DNA from 2 places in the Kitasatospora sp. NPDC087861 genome. Region 2 is predicted to be linked to the other one. Evidence: predicted binding sites of a transcription regulator. Region 2 holds the regulator's gene; the other holds the start of a gene.
What was found. Region 2 encodes HrcA, which represses chaperone genes, less so after heat shock. Its sites were predicted from a motif close to TTNGCACTCNGNNNNNCNGAGTGCNAA; they were not measured.
Positions count from the first base shown of each region.

Region 1 (8,918 bases), on a different contig from region 2:
GACGGGGTGAGCCCGTCCGAGGCCATGTCGGTGACCAGTTCGAGCCGGTCGGCGCCGCCCGACTCGGCGGCCCGGGCATCCTGGGGCGTCAACGCGATGACTTCGAAAATTGGTCTAGACATATCAGACAGCCTGCCACATCCGACCCGCCCCGGCGAGCCCCTGCGTCGCCTTCCGGTCACGCCAGGCTGCGCCCGCTCCCAGAGCCCCCTTCGGCGTCTCCGCCGACTCCGCCGCCGGTCCCCCCACCGACCCCGCCGCCGGTCCCGATCCGGCGCACGGCCTTCGCGGCCGCCACCAGGAGCAGCACCACCGGCACCGACATCAGCAGCGTCATCGAGATCCCGCCGGACGTGCGCCAGACGTTGAACAGGCCGGCGAAGGTCGTCAGCGACAGCATCGCGACCCCCACGGCCGCCGGCGCCACCCGCCCGCGCAGCGCGCTGAAGGTCAGCAGCACCGGCGCGATCAGCAGCACCACGAACCACTGGACGTCCAGCGGGAAGCTGGAGTCGTCCCAGCGCAGGAGCGCCACCAGCGCCCCGCCGCCGACCACCGAGGCCAGCACCAGCCCCGCGGCCCGCCAACCGGCCCTGGGCAGCAACTCCGTCGGCGCCGCGAACAGCAACAGCGCGGCGGCCACGGCGGGCAGGGTGGTCATGCCGGTGTACCCCACCCACCAGACGTCGAAGAAGCCCGGCACCACGGCGGCCTTCGCCAGGGTGGCCAGCGCGAAGAGGGCCTGGATCCCCGTGATGACCCGCACCGCCGTCCAGCGCCCCAGCAGGGCGGCGACCCCGAGCAGCAGCGCGATCACCGGCGGCGCGATGGTCATGGCGTACGTGTTGTACGAGTGGTCCCAGGTCAGCCGCCAGGCGGCCTGGTCCGGATCGGTGACCCACGGCAGCAGCCCCGCGCCGGCCAGCGCCCCGGCGGCCATCGGCGCGGCCAGCGCGAGCACCCGCCCGCCCATCGAGGAGCCGGTCAGCCCGAGCCGCACCCGCAGCCCGTACAGGGCCAGGTCGAACACCTCGCGGGCGACGGTCGACCGGTTCGCCTCCGCCGTGGTGTCGGCGAACACCGCGGCCATCTCCTCGCCCCGCTCCCGGCGGTAGTACTCCGGGTAGAGCTGCAGCACGGCCCGCAGCGCGGCGGCCGGCGTCCCCATCGTCGGCGTGGTCATGCGAAGAACCCCCTCCTCGTGAACAGCCCCTTCGGCCCCGCCTTCGCCTGCATCGCCAACCGGACGTTGGCGAGCCGGCGCTCGGCCTCGGTGGCGACGGCCCGCAGCCGCTCGGCCTCGGTGGCCAGCGCGGTCCGGCCGGCGTCGGTCAGCGCGTAGCTGCGCCGCGCCCGCCCGTCCACGACCTCCTCTGCGGCGACCTCGATCAGCCCCTGCTGGAGCAGCCGGTCGAGGGCGCCGTACAGGGTGCCGGTGCGCATCTTGACGCGACCGTCGGAAATCGCGGCGATCTCCTGGATGAGGGCGTAGCCGTGTCTGGGGGCGTCCGCCAGTGCGGTGAGCAGCAGCAGCGTCGGCTCCTGCATCGAGCGTTCTGTCATACGACTACATATATCGTCAACCTACCTATAGGTCCAGTGCCCGGCCCGCCCGCCACAATGTCCCCCATGCCCACCACCGAGGACCTCACCGCCGGACCGCCCCCCGGACTGCTCGCCGAACTGCTCGCCGAGTGGACGGCGCTGCTGCACCGCTGCGCCGCCACGACCGACCCCGAGCCGTACGGCCGCGAGCTGCTGCGCCGCTGGTCGGAGCCGCAGCGCCGCTACCACACCCCCGGGCACCTGCACGCGGTCCTGCGGCACGTCGACGACCTCGCCGGGCACGCCGGCGACCCGGACACCGTCCGGCTCGCCGCCTGGTTCCACGACGCCGTCTACCGGCCCGACCGCTCCGAGAACGAGGAGCGCAGCGCCGCCCTGGCCGTCCGCGCGCTGACCGCCGCGGGCCTGCCCGCCGTCCGGGTGGCCGAGGTCGAGCGGCTGGTCCTGCTCACCGTCGACCACCACCCCGAGCCCGGCGATCGCGACGGCGAGGTGCTCTGCGACGCGGACCTCGCCGTCCTCGGCGGCGCCCCCGAGGCGTACGCGGCGTACGCGGCCGCCGTCCGCGCGGAGTACGCGTTCGTCCCGGAGCCGGACTTCCGCGCCGGGCGCGCGGCGATCCTGCGACAGCTGCTCGCGCTCCCCGCGCTCTACCGCACCCCGGCCGCCCACGCGCGCTTCGACGCCCCCGCCCGCGCCAACCTGACGGCCGAACTCGACAGTCTCTAGCCCAGCTTCCCCACCGGCGCCACCACCGCGCCCTGCTGGCCGCACACCCAGTGCGGCTCCGGCCCCAGCTCCGGCTCCACGCCCAGCGCGTGCGGGTCACCGTCGGCCGCGCACTCGGCGCACAGCGGCCAGCGCCCGTACGCCTCCAGCAGCGCGTCCTGGACGTCCTGGGCGACGAGCCCGAGCACGTAGTCGGTGCCGTCCGGCCACTGTTCCAGCCACCAGCGCCGGTGCGTCACGGCCTGCTCGACCAGCGACACCACGGCGGCGTCCGCCACGTCCCGGGCGGTCAGGTCGGCCAGGATCAGTGCCCGGGCGTTGTGCAGAGCGGTCTCGATGTCGTCAGCAGCCATCCACCCATTCTCCCAAACACGCGAAGGCTCCCGAACGCGCGAAGGCTCCCGAACGCGCGAAGGCTCCCGAACGCCGCGAGGGCGGCCTCCCCGTCGGGGAGACCGCCCTCGCGAACGATCCGAACCGTCCGATCCCAGCGGGATCAGAAGTCCATGTCACCGCCCGGCATGCCGCCGCCGGCGGCCGCAGCGGCCTTCTCCGGCTTGTCGGCGATGACGGCCTCGGTGGTGAGGAACAGCGCCGCGATGGAGGCGGCGTTCTGCAGCGCGGAGCGGGTGACCTTGGCCGGGTCGATGATGCCCGCGGCGACCAGGTCGACGTACTCGTTGGTGGCGGCGTTCAGGCCGTGACCGGCGGGGAGGTTGCGCACCTTCTCCACCACGACGCCACCCTCCAGGCCGGCGTTGGTCGCGATCTGCTTGATCGGGGCCTCCAGCGCGACCTTGACGATGTTGGCACCGGTGGCCTCGTCGCCGTCCAGCTCCAGCTTGTCGAAGGCGACACCGGCCTGCAGCAGCGCGACGCCACCACCGGCGACGATGCCCTCCTCGACGGCGGCCTTGGCGTTGCGGACGGCGTCCTCGATGCGGTGCTTGCGCTCCTTGAGCTCCACCTCGGTGGCCGCGCCGGCCTTGATGACGGCCACGCCGCCGGCCAGCTTGGCGAGGCGCTCCTGGAGCTTCTCGCGGTCGTAGTCCGAGTCGCTGTTCTCGATCTCGGCGCGGATCTGGTTCACGCGACCGGCGACCTGGTCGGCGTCACCGGCACCATCGATGATGGTGGTCTCGTCCTTGGTGATGACCACCTTGCGGGCGCGGCCCAGCAGGTCGATGCCGGCGTTCTCCAGCTTGAGGCCGACCTCCTCGGAGATCACGGTGCCACCGGTGAGGATGGCGATGTCGCCGAGCATGGCCTTGCGGCGGTCGCCGAAGCCCGGGGCCTTGACGGCGACGGACTTGAAGGTGCCGCGGATCTTGTTCACGACCAGGGTCGACAGGGCCTCGCCCTCGACGTCCTCGGCGATGATGACGAGCGACTTGCCGCTCTGCATGACCTTCTCCAGCAGCGGCAGCAGGTCCTTGACCGAGCCGATCTTGGAGTTGGCGATGAGGATGTACGGGTCCTCGAAGGACGCCTCCATCCGCTCCAGGTCGGTGGCGAAGTAGGCGGAGATGTAGCCCTTGTCGAAGCGCATGCCCTCGGTGAGCTCAAGCTCCAGGCCGAAGGTGTTGCTCTCCTCGACGGTGATGACGCCTTCCTTGCCGACCTTGTCCATGGCCTCGGCGATGAGCTCGCCGATCTGGGTGTCGGCGGCCGAGATGGAGGCGGTGGAGGCGATCTGCTCCTTGGTCTCCACGTCCTTGGCCTGGGCCAGCAGCTGGTCGGAGACGGCGGCGACGGCCTTCTCGATGCCGCGCTTCAGGGCCATCGGGTTGGCGCCGGCGGCGACGTTGCGCAGACCCTCGCGAACCAGGGCCTGGGCCAGCACGGTGGCGGTGGTGGTGCCGTCACCCGCGACGTCGTCGGTCTTCTTGGCGACCTCCTTGACGAGCTCCGCGCCGATCTTCTCGTAGGGGTCCTCGAGCTCGATCTCCTTGGCGATGGAGACACCGTCGTTGGTGATCGTGGGGGCGCCCCACTTCTTCTCCAGCACGACGTTGCGACCCTTGGGGCCGAGCGTGACCTTCACTGCGTCGGCGAGCTGGTTCATGCCACGCTCAAGGCCGCGGCGAGCTTCCTCATCAAAGGCGATGATCTTGGCCATCAGAAGTGGTCCTCCGGGACACGGTCGACTGCTCGGACCAAGGGGTGCCCGCGACGGACGGCCCTGGTGTGCGGGGGTCCTTTCCCCTACCGCTCCCGGGGGCCTCACCGACCCGGTCCGCTGTCACTCTCACGCTGTGAGTGCTAACGCCAATGATTAGCACTCCGGGTGGTCGAGTGCAAGCCCAATCGCGATCCCGCGAGCCGTCCGGCGCGCCCCCGCCGCGCCCCGCAACTCCCCGCCGGGGAACGCCGACGGGCCCGTACGACGCGTGTCGTACGGGCCCGCCGAGAAGCGAGTGGTCACCAGCCGTGGGCCGTGCCGAGCTCCTGGAGGAGAAGGAAGGTCAGACCGCCGCGCGGACCATGTCCGCCTGCGGGCCCTTCTGTCCCTGGGAGATCTCGAACTCGACCCGCTGGCCCTCCTCGAGGGTGCGGTAGCCGTCCATCTGGATCGCGCTGTAGTGGACGAAGACGTCCGCACCACCGTCGACCGCGATGAAGCCGTAGCCCTTCTCCGCGTTGAACCACTTGACGGTGCCCTGAGCCATTCCGAACTCCCCTAGTGCTGTGCTGGCCCTTCACGCGCCCGCAGGTCGCGGGCCCGGGTCTGGTTTGAAGGCCGGCCCGGGGAACCCCCCCTGGGCGCAGCCGTGCACGCCGCAATCCTCCGCAGGGGCACCTGACGGCGCCCCGTGAGCGGGTGATTACGTCGACCGCGGCTGAATGTATCCGGATCGACGCCCTCTGCAACAGGGTCAGCTGCGGGGAATTCCGGCACCACATCAAAGGACAGGACGGGCCAAACCGGGAGGAATTCGGCATTTCACGCCGGACATAGCGGACGGATTACAACAAATCCCCGCGGGAATTCTGACATCTGCCTGACATGTTTCACGGTCCCGCACCCGGTCGGTCTCAACAGCCGGTCTCAACGGCCGATCCCAGCAGCCGGACGAACTCCGGCGATTCACGGGTGGGGATGAGGGGAAGCCCTGTTCCCAACCGAGCCACACTCTACTCCGACTCGACCCCGAAATATTCCCGCCGAAATGCGACCGGCCGCCCGCGCGCACGGAGAACGGAATTCCGTACGCGGGACGGCCGGTCGAACCAGGGCCGGTCCGGTCGACGCGGGCGGGCGCCGCCGGGGCGGGGTCTCGGCTCAGCAGCCGCCGGCCACCGCCGGGATGATCGAGACGCTGGCGCCGTCCGCGATGCCGGTCGCGAGGCCCTCGGCGAAGCGCACGTCGTCGTCGTTCACGTAGACGTTGACGAAGCGGCGCAGCTTGCCGGCGTCGTCCAGGATGCGGGCCGAGATGCCCGCGTGGTTCTTCTCCAGGTCGGCGATGACCTCGCCCAGGGTGGCGCCCTCGGCGGCCACCTCGGCGGAGCCGCCGGTGTAGGTGCGCAGGATGGTGGGGATACGGACGTTGGCGCTCATGGCTCTCCTAGCGGGTGCGACCCAGCGGGGTGGGGGGTTCAGGCGGACGCGAGGCCGGCGTCGCGGAAGGACGCCAGCGTCGGGCGGATCACGGCGGTCATCCCGGAGTCGGCCACGGCGTCCAGGGTCTTCAGGCCGTCGCCGGTGTTGATCGCGACGGTCTCCTTGGCCGGATCCAGCCGGCCGGTCTCGACCAGCTTCTTCAGCACGCCGACGGTCACCCCGCCCGCGGTCTCGGCGAAGATGCCCTCGGTCCGGGCCAGCAGCCGGATCGCGTCCACCACCTCGGCGTCGGTGACGTCCTCGACCGCGCCGCCGGTGCGCCGGGCGATGTCCAGCACGTACGGGCCGTCCGCCGGGTTGCCGATCGCCAGCGACTTGGCGATGGTGTCCGGCTTGACCGGGCGGATCACGTCCTGGCCGGCCTTGAAGGCGGCCGACACCGGCGAGCACCCCGCCGCCTGGGCGCCGAAGACCTTGTACGGCCGGTCCTCGACCAGGCCGAGCTTGATCAGCTCCTGCAGCCCCTTGTCGATCTTGGTCAGCTGGGAGCCGGAGGCGATCGGGATGACGATCTGCTCCGGCAGCCGCCAGCCGAGCTGCTCGCAGATCTCGTAGGCCAGCGTCTTGGAGCCCTCGCCGTAGTACGGGCGCAGGTTGACGTTGACGAAGCCCCAGCCCTCGCCGGCCGGGTCGCCGATCAGCTCCGAGCAGAAGCGGTTCACGTCGTCGTAGTTGCCCTCGATGCCGACCAGTTCGCCGCCGTACACCCCGGCCATGACGACCTTGCCCTGCTCCAGGTCGTGCGGGATGAACACGCAGGACTTGAAACCGGCCCGGGCGGCCGCCGCGCCGACCGCGCCGGCCAGGTTGCCGGTGGAGGAGCAGGAGAGCGTCGTGAAGTCGAACGCCCGCGCGGCCTCGATGGCGCAGGCCACCACGCGGTCCTTGAACGAGTGGGTCGGGTTGCCCGAGTCGTCCTTGATGTGCAGCTGGGCGGTGAAGCCGAGCTCGCGGCCCAGGTTGTCCGCCTTGACCAGCGGGGTCCACCCCGGGTTCAGGTTCGGCTTGGTGGCGACGTCGGCCGGGACGGGCAGCAGCGGCGCGTAGCGCCAGATCGAGGACGGACCGGCCTCGATCCGCCGGCGCAGCGCCTCGGCGTCCTCGCCACCGAACTCGTACGCGATCTCCAGCGGGCCGAAGCACTCCAGGCAGGCGAAGCTCGGACCGAGCGGGAAGCGGGTGCCGCACTCGCGACAGGACAGCGCGGCGGCGGGGCCGAGGTCAACGGAAGCGGGTGCGACGGTGTCGATAGCCATGATGGCGGAGGCCTCTCTCCTCATCTTCCCCGTGGCACGGTCGCGCCACAGGCCGGAATTGGCACCTGTCCCGCGGGGGGCCTGTCGACGGACAGCCGCGCGAGAAGGTTGCCGGGACGTCAACGGGCCGTTCCCTCAGTCCCTCTGGATGAGCTTGTGAAATTGTGGTGGTGCTGAACGGCGACCCCGGCGTGCAAAGGTCCGACCGCTGTACGAAGACTGTATCCGAAGGCGTCAACCCCGAAAGGGATCGTCCGCCACGCGAGATGGCGCGTCCCGCCCGACCCCGCCGAGGAGAGTCCAGTGCCCGCCGAACCGACCCCCGCGCTGCTCCCCCAGGCGGCGTCCTGGCTGCGCCGCCGCTCGTGGAGCGCGGCCGACCGGCCGGTGCACGCCCTCCTGGAGGCCAAGCGCCGGACCGGCCAGACGGTCAGCGTGGTGCTGCCCGCGCTGGACGAGGAGGCCACCGTCGGCGACATCGTCCGCACCATCCGCCGCGAGCTGATGGAGCGCCTCCCGCTGGTCGACGAACTCGTCGTGGTCGACTCCGGCTCGGCCGACGCCACCGCCGCCGTCGCCGCCGGGGCCGGCGCCCGGGTGGAGCACCGCGACGCGATCCTGCCCCGGCTGCCCGCCGCCCCAGGCAAGGGCGAGGTGCTCTGGCGCTCGCTGCTGGTCACCCGCGGCGACATCGTCTGCTTCGTCGACGCCGACCTGCGCGAGTTCGACCCGACCTTCGTCTCCGGCATCCTCGGCCCGCTGCTCACCGAACCGGACATCCAGCTGGTCAAGGCCATGTACGACCGGCCGCTCGAAGTGTCGGTCGGCGGCTCCGGCGCGGGCGACGACGCGGTCGTCCCGTCCGGCGGCGGCCGGGTCACCGAACTGGTGGCCCGCCCGCTGCTCAACCTGCACTGGCCGGAACTCGCCGGTTTCGTCCAGCCGCTCGGCGGCGAGTACGCGGCCCGCCGCGCGCTGCTCGAACGGCTCCCCTTCCCCACCGGCTACGGCGTCGAACTCGGCCTGCTGGTCGACGCGTTGGAGACGGTCGGGCTGGACGCCCTGGCCCAGGTGGACGTCGGCGTCCGGCACCACCGGCACCAGGACGGCCAGGCCCTCGGCCGGATGGCGGCGACCATCTACCGCACCGCCCTGGAACGCCTCGACCGCACCCACCGGCTGAAGGCCTCCGCCGACCTGGTCCACCCGCTGCTCACCCAGTTCACCCGCGACCCGCAGACCCGGGAGTTCACCGCCCACACCCACCCGGTGACCGCCCTCGAACGCCCCCCGATGCACACCGTGCCCGAGTACGCGACCCGGCACTGAACGCCCGCCGAAAGGGTTTGCCGCACCGGAGCCACGGCAACGTACCAACCATGGGCGATCTCACGACCGAACGTTCGAGTGCGACCGGCACCGCCCCCGTCCTGGTGGCATCCAATCGGGGACCGGTGTCGTTCAGCACCTCGGACGACGGCACGCTGACCCTCCGACGCGGCGGCGGAGGCCTGGTCTCGGGCCTCTCCGCCATCGACGACCCCGACGCCGTCTGGGTCTGCGCCGCTCTCGGCGCCGCCGACCGGCAGGCCGCCGGACAGGCCCCGCACGGCCGGCTCGACCTCGCCGGGCACGACGTCGGCGGCCAGGCCGTCCGCATGCTGGACATCGACCCCGAAACCTTCGCCCTCGCCTACAACGGCGTCGCCAACTCCACCCTCTGGTTCGTCCACCACCTGCTC
Region 1 covers NZ_JBIUUS010000043.1:36,987-45,904, forward strand. The annotation lists gene ACIOJE_RS35985 (copper homeostasis protein CutC) at 1-122, opposite strand, end outside; gene ACIOJE_RS35990 (hypothetical protein) at 179-1,183, opposite strand; gene ACIOJE_RS35995 (PadR family transcriptional regulator) at 1,180-1,563, opposite strand; gene ACIOJE_RS36000 (hypothetical protein) at 1,621-2,295, shown strand; gene ACIOJE_RS36005 (hypothetical protein) at 2,292-2,648, opposite strand; gene groL (chaperonin GroEL) at 2,792-4,414, opposite strand; gene ACIOJE_RS36015 (cold-shock protein) at 4,761-4,964, opposite strand; gene ACIOJE_RS36020 (MoaD/ThiS family protein) at 5,579-5,857, opposite strand; gene thrC (threonine synthase) at 5,896-7,176, opposite strand; SAM riboswitch class I at 7,194-7,331, opposite strand; gene ACIOJE_RS36030 (glucosyl-3-phosphoglycerate synthase) at 7,504-8,505, shown strand; gene ACIOJE_RS36035 (trehalose-6-phosphate synthase) at 8,556-8,918, shown strand, end outside.
Region 1: groL (chaperonin GroEL) is a predicted target of HrcA. The motif match lies at 4,571-4,597, and genes of this name have one in related genera.

Region 2 (8,918 bases):
GCCAGCCCGCTGACCTCGCCGTCGGCGCTGCGGGCCAGCTCGTGCACGGTGCCGTCGGCGAGCGCGACCAGCAGCACCCGGCCGTCGTGCACACCGAGCGCCGCCTGCTTGCCGTCCGGGGACACCACCAGGGAGTTGACCCGACCGAGCCGGCCGGCCGCCAGCCGGCGGCGCTCGGCGCCCTGCACGGCGGGCGCGAACTCCAGGGCGTCCTCGCCCTCGGCGTCGGACACCCAGAGCACGCCCTGGGCGCCGTCCTCGCCCGGCACCACCCGGGCGAGGCGCCCGCGCACACCCGGCGTCTCGTCCAGCACCCGGGCCGGGCCCTCGCGGTGGGTCAGCCAGTGCACCCCGCCGCGCACCACCACCGCGCTCGCCCGGCCGGTGCGGTCGGGGGCGACGGACTCCAGCCAGTGCGCGGCGTACACCGGGCGGGGCCGGCGGCCGCTGCGCGGGCCGGCCAGCCGGACGTCCAGCCGGCGCGGCTCGGCGCCCTGCGCCAGGCTCTCCAGCAGCCACAGGTCGCCGGCCCGGTGGAAGACCACCCGGGTGCCGTCGGTGGTGGCGTTGCGGGCGTAGAAGCCCTCCGGGCAAGTGGTGTGGCGGCGCAGGTCGGAGCCGTCCGGGAGGCTGGAGTACAGCTCGCCGACGCCCTCGTGGTCGGACAGGAAGGCGATCCGGTCCCCCACCCACAGCGGCGAGGAGAGCTGGCCGTCCAGGTCCTCGTGCACCCGCGCGAACTCGTCCCGGCCGATCCACAGCTTGCCCGCCCGGCCGCCCCGGTAGCGCTTCCACCAGGCCGGCTCGCGGTTGTTGACGGTGCCCAGCAGCACCCTGGCGCCCTGCGGCTCGAAGGCGAGCCCGCCGACCGGTCCGTACGGCAGCCGCACCGGCTCGCCACCGTCCAGCGGCACCGCGTGCGCCCAGGTGCGGCGCAGGGTGGCCTCGCCGGCGGTGGTGGTGGCGATCGGGCGGCCGTCGGCCGTCCAGCCCTGCAGCTGGGTCTGGTCGCTGCCCCAGTGGGTGAGCCGGCGGGACGGGCCGCCGTCCACCGGCACCACGTGCACCTCGGGCGCGCCGTCCCGGGCGGAGGTGAAGGCGATGTGCCGCCCGTCCGGGGCGAACCGGGGGTGGTGGACCGGCAGATGATCGGCCGTCAGCCGCCAGGCCCGGCCGCCGTCCAGCGGGGCCAGCCAGACGTCGTTCTCGGCGACGAAGGTGACCAGGTCGCCGTGCAGATGGGGGTGGCGCAGATAGGCGCCCGCGGAGGTGCTCAGGGGTTCCGTCACGCGGTCAGCGTAGGCACCCACGCACACCGCGCGGGCCGATTTTCGCGGACTCCCGCCCCGACCGGAGCCCGCTACGACCAGCGGCCGGTACGGCCCAGCAGCAGCGCGCCGGCGGCCACCCCGGCGGTGGAGGTGCGCAGCACCGACGGGCCCAGCCGGTACGGCTTCGCGCCCGCCTCGGCGAAGGCGGCCAGCTCCTCCGGGGAGACACCGCCCTCCGGGCCGACCACCAGCACCACGTCCCCGCCCTCGGGCAGCGCGGCCAGCGCCAGCGGCTCGGCGCCCTCCTCGTGCAGCACGGCGGCGAACGCCGCCCCCGCCAGGACCGGCGCCAGCTGCCGGGTGGTCACCGGCTCGCGCACCTCGGGGAAGCGCAGCCGGCGGGACTGCTTGCCGGCCTCCCGGGCGGTGGCCCGCCACTTGGCGAGCGCCTTGGCGCCCCGGTCGCCCTTCCACTGCGTGATGCAGCGCGAGGCGGCCCACGGGATCACCACGTCCACGCCGACCTCGGTCATGGTCTCCACCGCGAGCTCGCCGCGGTCGCCCTTGGGCAGCGCCTGGACGACGACGATCCGCGGCGCCGGCTCGGGCTCCCGGCGCACGGACGCCACCGTGACGTCGACCGCGTCCTTGCCGAGCACCTCGGCGACCGTCCCGTCCACCCCGAGGCCCAGCCCGTCGGCCAGGGTCACCGCCTCGCCCGCCGTCAGCCGCTTCACCGCGGCCGCGTGCCGCCCCTCCGGCCCGTCGAGGCGCACCACGGAGCCGGGTGCGGCGGCGGCGATCCGCTCGGTCTCGACGACGAAGACGGGGGCGGTCATGCGGGGAACCTCCGGTGGTGGGGGCGGATCGGGAACGCGAAAGGGGTGCCGGGCAGAGCCCCGGCACCCCCACGCGGACGGCTACCGGCCGTTGAACGCGTCCTTCAGACGCGAGAACAGGCCCTGCTGGCCCGGCGCGAACTGGCCGGACGGCCGCTCCTCGCCGCGCAGCACCGCGAGCCGGCGCAGCAGCTCCTCCTGCTCGGCGTCGAGCTTGCCGGGCGTCTGCACCTCGACATGCACTATCAGGTCGCCCCGGCCGCCCCCGCGCAGGTGGGTGATGCCCCGGCCGTGCAGCGGGATCGACTGGCCGGACTGGGTGCCGGGCCGGATGTCGACCTCCTCCAGCCCGTCCAGGGTCTGCAGCGGCACCTGGGTGCCGAGGGCCGCGGCCGTCATCGGGATGGTGACGGTGCAGTGCAGGTCGTCCCCGCGGCGCTGGAAGGTCGGGTGGGTGGTCTCGGCGATCTCGACGTACAGATCGCCGGCCGGGCCGCCGCCGGGGCCGACCTCGCCCTCGCCGGCCAGCTGGATCCGGGTGCCGTTGTCGACACCGGCCGGGATCTTGACGGTCAGGGTGCGGCGGGCGCGGACCCGGCCGTCGCCGGCGCACTCCGGGCACGGGGTCGGCACGACGGTGCCGAAGCCCTGGCACTGCGGGCAGGGGCGGGAGGTCATGACCTGGCCCAGGAAGGACCGGGTGACCTGGGAGACCTCGCCCTTGCCGCGGCACATGTCACAGGTCTGCGCGGAGGTGCCGGGGGCCGCGCCCTCGCCGCTGCAGGTGGTGCAGGTGACGGCCGTGTCGACCTGGAGTTCCTTGGTGGTGCCGAAGGCGGCCTCCTCCAGGGTGATCTCCAGCCGGATCATGGCGTCCTGGCCGCGGCGGGTGCGCGAGCGTGGGCCGCGCTGGCCGGCCGCGGCGCCGAAGAAGGCGTCCATGATGTCGGAGAACCCGAAGCCCGCCGCGCCCGCGCCGAAGCCGCCCGCGCCCCCGCCGCCCGGCGAGAGCGGGTCACCGCCGAGGTCGTAGACCTGCCGCTTCTGCGGATCGGAGAGCACCTCGTAGGCGGCGTTGATCTCCTTGAACCGCTCCTGCGTCTTCGGGTCCGGGTTGACGTCCGGGTGCAGTTCGCGTGCCAGGCGCCGGAACGCCTTCTTGATCTCGTCCTGCCCCGCATCCCGTCGGACGCCGAGTACCGCGTAGTAGTCCGTGGCCACCAAATGCTCCGCTTGTTCCGCCTGTAGTAGTGCTGCGACTGGGATGTCGCCGTCAGATGACCGACAGCGACTGTTTGCTACGACTCGGCCAGGATCTGACCCACGTACCGTGCCACCGCTCGCACCGCCCCCATTGTGCCCGGATAGTCCATCCGGGTCGGACCGATCACACCCAGTTTGGCCACGCTCTCGTCGCCCGAACCGTAGCCGACCGAGACCACCGAGGTGGAATTCAGCCCCTCGTAGGCGATCTCCCGCCCGATCCGGACCGTCATCGCGGCGTCCGCGGTCTCACCCAGGAGGCGGAGCAGGACGACCTGCTCCTCCAGTGCCTCCAGCACCGGCTGGATGGTGAGCGGGAAGTCGTGCCCGAAGCGGGTCAGGTTGGCCGTGCCGGCCAGCATGATCCGCTCCTCGTTCTGTTCGGCGAGCGCCTCGAACAGCGTCGCCAGGACGGTGCTGACGGTCGGCCGGTCCGGCTGCTCGAAACCCGCCGGGAGCTCCTCCAGGAAGCCCGGCACGTCCGGCAGCCGCTGGCCGACGGCCCGCGCGTTGATCCGGGCCCGCAGGTCCGCCAGGACCGTCTCGCCGACCGGGCCCGGGCAGTCCACCATCCGCTGCTCGACCCGGCCGGTGTTGGTGATCAGGACCAGCATCACCTTGGTCGGGGCCAGCGCGACCAGCTCGATGTGCCGGACGGTGGAGCGCGACAGCGAGGGGTACTGCACCACCGCGACCTGCCGGGTGAGCTGGGCGAGCAGCCGCACCGTCCGGGCGACCACGTCGTCCAGGTCGACGGCGCCGTCCAGGAAGTGCCGGATCGCCCGGCGCTCGGGGGCGCTCATCGGCTTGACCTCGGCAAGCTTGTCGACGAACAGGCGGTACCCCTTGTCGGTGGGGATGCGCCCGGCGCTGGTGTGCGGCTGGTGGATGTAGCCCTCCTCCTCCAGCGCCGCCATGTCGTTGCGGACGGTGGCCGGGGAGACCCCGAGGTTGTGCCGCTCCACCAGGGCCTTGGAGCCGACCGGCTCCTCGGTCCCCACGTAGTCCTGGACGATCGCGCGGAGCACGGCCAGCTTGCGGTCGTCGAGCTGGCGAACCTCACCGGCCATGGGGCACACACCTCCGTCTTCGCGCGTTGTCCGTTTGTGTCGCACATGCTGCTGCCCGTTCCGGGACACCCGGTTCCGGGACCCGCCTTGGCACTCGTCATACCCGAGTGCCAAAACCGTACCTGCCAGTGTAAGGCCCGGGCCCAACGGCAGGAACGGCCCGGCCGGAGTGATCCTGCCCGCAGTTCCCGGCGCGGGGGTGGTGCCGCGGGGCCGTCCGGGTGGCAGCATCGAAAGCGACGGCGAATGGAGGAGCAAGCAATGTCGAGCTCGGGCCAGCACACCCGTTTCGCGCCCGACCGCGGCCTGACCGGCCGCATGGTCGTGACGATGTTCGTGATCGGGCTGCTGTACGTCGGCTTCACCGGCCTGCTGATCGTGCTGCTGCGCGGCGCCTGGCCACTGATCGTCCTGATCTCCGGCGGGCTGTTCGTGGCCCAGTTCTGGTTCAGCGACAAGATCACCGAACGGGCGATGGGCGCCCACCAGGTGACCCCTGAGCAGTACCCGCAACTGCACGGCACCGTCGACCGGCTCTGCGCGCTGGCGGACATGCCCAAACCCCGGGTGGCGGTCGCCGACAACGACATGCCGAACGCCTTCGCCACCGGCCGCAACCCGCAGAACGCCGTGGTGTGCGTCACCACCGGCCTGCTGCGCCGGCTGGAACCCGAGGAGCTGGAGGGCGTCCTCGCCCACGAGCTGTCCCACGTCGCCCACCGGGACGTCGCGGTGATGACCATCGCCGGCTTCCTCGGCGTCCTCGCCGGGGCCATGACCCGGATCGCCATGTACGGCGGGTTCATGGGCGGCGGCCGCAACAACAACGACCAGAACGCGGCGATCGCCGCCCTGGTCATCCCGCTGGTGTCGATGGTCGTCTACGCCATCAGCTTCCTGCTCACCCGGCTGCTCTCCCGCTACCGGGAACTCGCCGCCGACCGCTCCGCCGCCCAGCTCACCGGCCGCCCCAGCGCCCTCGCCTCCGCGCTCACCAAGGTCACCGGGCAGATCGCCGCCATCCCCAGCAAGGACCTGCGCCAGGCGCAGCCCTACAACGCCTTCTACTTCGCCCCCGCGCTGAGCGCCCGGGAGACCGCCGCCCAGTTGTTCTCCACCCACCCGACGCTGGAGAAGCGGCTGGAGCAGCTGGCGAAGATCTCCGAGCAGCTCGGCCGCTGACTCCCCCCTCCGCCGCTCCGCCCGACTCCGCCCGCACCCTCCTGAAAGGACCGCCGTGGGAATCCTGGACGCCCTGTTCGGGCGCACCAAGCCCGTCAAGCCCGACCTCGACCAGCTGTTCGGCGTACCGTCCGCCGCCCTCACCCTGGAGGCCGGGGCCGGGTTCACCCCCACCGGCCTCGGCTCGGTCTGCTTCGCCGCCGTCGAGGGCGCGGCCTTCGGGCAGGTCGAGCAGCAGGTGCGGGCGCTGCTGGACGCCGACACCGAGCGCGGCGGCGTCCCGGTGGAGGCCTCCAAGGACGGCTACGGCTACTCCTGGCTGCTCGCCCGGCACACCCCCGAGGAGCTGCCGGAGCTGGTGAACGACCTGCACGCGGTCAACAGCGAGCTGGAGGCGAACGGCTTCGGACCCCAGCTGCTCTGCTCGCTGGTCGCCTTCCGCAACGGGCAGGGGCAGTCGCTGGCGCTGGTCTACCTCTACAAGCGCGGCACCTTCTACCCCTTCGCCCCGATGCCCGGCGGCGGGGAGCGGCGCAACAGCCCGCTGGAGTTGCAGGTCAACGCGCTGCTGGGGAACGACCTGCGGCTGGAGAAGGACCTCAGCCGCTGGTTCCCGGTCTGGGGCGCGCCGGGCCTGTGACGGGCCGTCCGATCCTCGGGCGCTGCCGCTGCCTATAGTCACCTGCATGCACAGCCGCCAGTACGGACCCGACCTGACCCCGCCGTGGAAGAGGCAGCAGCCCGCCCCGGAGGTGCCCGCCGAGCGGGACCTGGTGGTGGAGGAGGCGGCGACCGGCTTCTGCGGCGCGGTGGTGCGGTGCGAGCGGACCGCCGAGGGGTTCACCGTCACCCTGGAGGACCGTTTCGGCAAGCACCGGGTGTTCCCGCTGGTGCCGCGCGGCTTCCTGCTGGAGGGCCGGGTGGTCACCCTGGTGCGCCCGACCGGCCCGGCCCCCTCGCGGGCGCCTGGCCGCACCGCCTCCGGCTCGATCGCCGTCCCCGGCGCCCGGGCCCGGGTCGCCCGCGAGTCGCGGATCTACGTCGAGGGCCGGCACGACGCCGAGCTGGTCGAACGGGTCTGGGGCGACGACCTGCGGATCGAGGGCGTGGTCGTCGAGTACCTGGAGGGCGTGGACGACCTGCCCGCGATCGTCGCCGACTTCGCCCCCGGCCCGGGCCGCCGCCTCGGCGTCCTGGTCGACCACCTGCTCCCCGGCACCAAGGAGCACCGCATCGCCGCCCAGGTCACCGGCGACGCCGTCCTGGTCGTCGGCCACCCCTACATCGACATCTGGCAGGCCGTGAAGCCCTCCTCCGTCGGCATCCCCGCCTGGCCCGCCGTCCCCCGCGGCGAGGAGTGGAAGGAGGGCGTCTGCCGCCGCCTCGGCTGGCCGGTGAACACCCCCGCCGCCTGGAAGCGGATCCTCTCCAAGGTCGACACCTACAAGGACCTGGAGCCGGAGCTCCTGGGCCGCGTCGAGGAGTTGATCGACTTCGTGACGCTCCCGGGGTGAGGTAGGTCAGACGTACTGCTGAAAGTCCGTGGTGTCCAGATCGACATCGAGCAGGCCGACGGGGACGGGCTCGCCGAACTTACTGGTCCGCTCGGACATGTACCTCGGGAGCCCGGACCCGGGATCCTTGCCCAACTCGGTCAGCAGCACGCAGACTCCCTTGATCGGGTCGACGATCAGATACGCGGGGACGGTGCCCTCGGCATAGAGCTCCCGCTTGGTCCGGTAATCACGATCGACACTGGTCTTCGACACCACCTCGACCACCAGGGTGACGGCAGGCGACGGCAGCAGTCGTCCGTGCTCCTCGACCGCCCCGCGTTCGAAGACGACCAGGTCGGGCTGGGGTTCGCTCGCCTGGCCGGGGATCCCCAGGTCCTGGGTCGTGAGGGGACGCCACCGACCGTACGGAAGCTGGTGCTGAATCGCCAGGACGATGAGGTTGTGGACCATGTCAGGCCCGGCCGTCATCACGATTTCCCCCCTGATGAGCTCGGCCTTGACGCCTTCCGGCACCTCCAGGTTCTCGAAGATCCCGGTCATCCGATCATCGATGGCGGTCATCCCACGCTCCCTCCGACGGCTGACACCCACGTCAACGAATGTCAGTCCACCAGGTCACGTACGACCGCGTCGGCCAGCAGCCTGCCCTGGAGGGTGAGGACGGCGCGGCCGGCGGCGTGGGTGTCGGGGTCGAGGAGGCCGTCGGCGAGGTGGCGGGCGGCGGCCTGGCGGCCGGTGTCGGTGAGGAGGGTGAGCGGGATGCCCTCGGCGAGGCGCAGTTCGAGCAGGATGCGCTCGACCCGGCGGTCCTCCTCGGCGAGGACCTCACGGCCCAGGGCCGGGGTGCGGCCTTCGGCGAGGGCCTGGGCGTAGGCGGCGGGGTGCTTGGCGTTCCACCAGCGGACGCCGCCGACGTGGCTGTGCGCGCCGGGGCCGGCGCCCCACCAGTCGGCGCCGGTCCAGTAGAGCTCGTTGTGGCGGCAGCGGCCCTCGGGGGTGGTGGCCCAGTTGGAGACCTCGTACCAGGAGTAACCGGCGGCGCTGAGGGCCTGTTCGGCGATGAGGTAGCGGTCGGCGTGCACGTCGTCGTCGATCATCGGCAGTTCGCCGCGCTTGACCCGGGCGGCGAGCTTGGTGCCGTCCTCGACGATCAGGGAGTAGGCGGAGACGTGGTCGGGCCCGGCGCCGATGGCGGCGTCCAGGGAGGCCCGCCAGTCGTCGTCGGACTCGCCGGGGGTGCCGTAGATGAGGTCCAGGTTGACGTGGTCGAAGCCGGCGGCGCGGGCCTCGGCGACGCAGGCCTCGGGGCGGCCCGGGGTGTGGTGGCGGTCGAGCAGCTGCAGGACGTGCGGGCGGGCGCTCTGCATGCCGAAGGAGACCCGGTTGTAGCCGCCCTCGCGCAGCTCGGCCAGGTAGGCCGGGTCGACGGACTCCGGGTTGGCCTCGGTGGTGACCTCGGCGCCGTCGGCGAGCCCGAACTCCTCGCGCAGTGCGGCGAGCATCTTCACCAGGTCGCGGGCGGGCAGCAGGGTGGGGGTGCCGCCGCCGAGGAAGACGGTCTGCACCGGGAGGTCCACGGGGCCGAGGATCCTGCGGGCCAGCCGGATCTCGGCGACCACGTTGTCCGCGTAGGTCTCCTGGGAGGCGACGGCCCCGGAGGAGCGCAGCTCGGTGGCGGTGTAGGTGTTGAAGTCGCAGTAGCCGCAGCGGCTGGCGCAGTACGGCACGTGCAGGTAGAAGCCGAACGGCCGCTGCCCGAGACCGGTGCGGGCGTGC
Region 2 covers NZ_JBIUUS010000004.1:326,892-335,809, forward strand. The annotation lists gene ACIOJE_RS08835 (PDZ domain-containing protein) at 1-1,289, opposite strand, end outside; gene ACIOJE_RS08840 (16S rRNA (uracil(1498)-N(3))-methyltransferase) at 1,361-2,110, opposite strand; gene dnaJ (molecular chaperone DnaJ) at 2,192-3,331, opposite strand; gene hrcA (heat-inducible transcriptional repressor HrcA) at 3,409-4,443, opposite strand; gene htpX (zinc metalloprotease HtpX) at 4,705-5,625, shown strand; gene ACIOJE_RS08860 (hypothetical protein) at 5,681-6,265, shown strand; gene ACIOJE_RS08865 (DUF3097 domain-containing protein) at 6,312-7,139, shown strand; gene ACIOJE_RS08870 (Uma2 family endonuclease) at 7,146-7,703, opposite strand; gene hemW (radical SAM family heme chaperone HemW) at 7,745-8,918, opposite strand, start outside.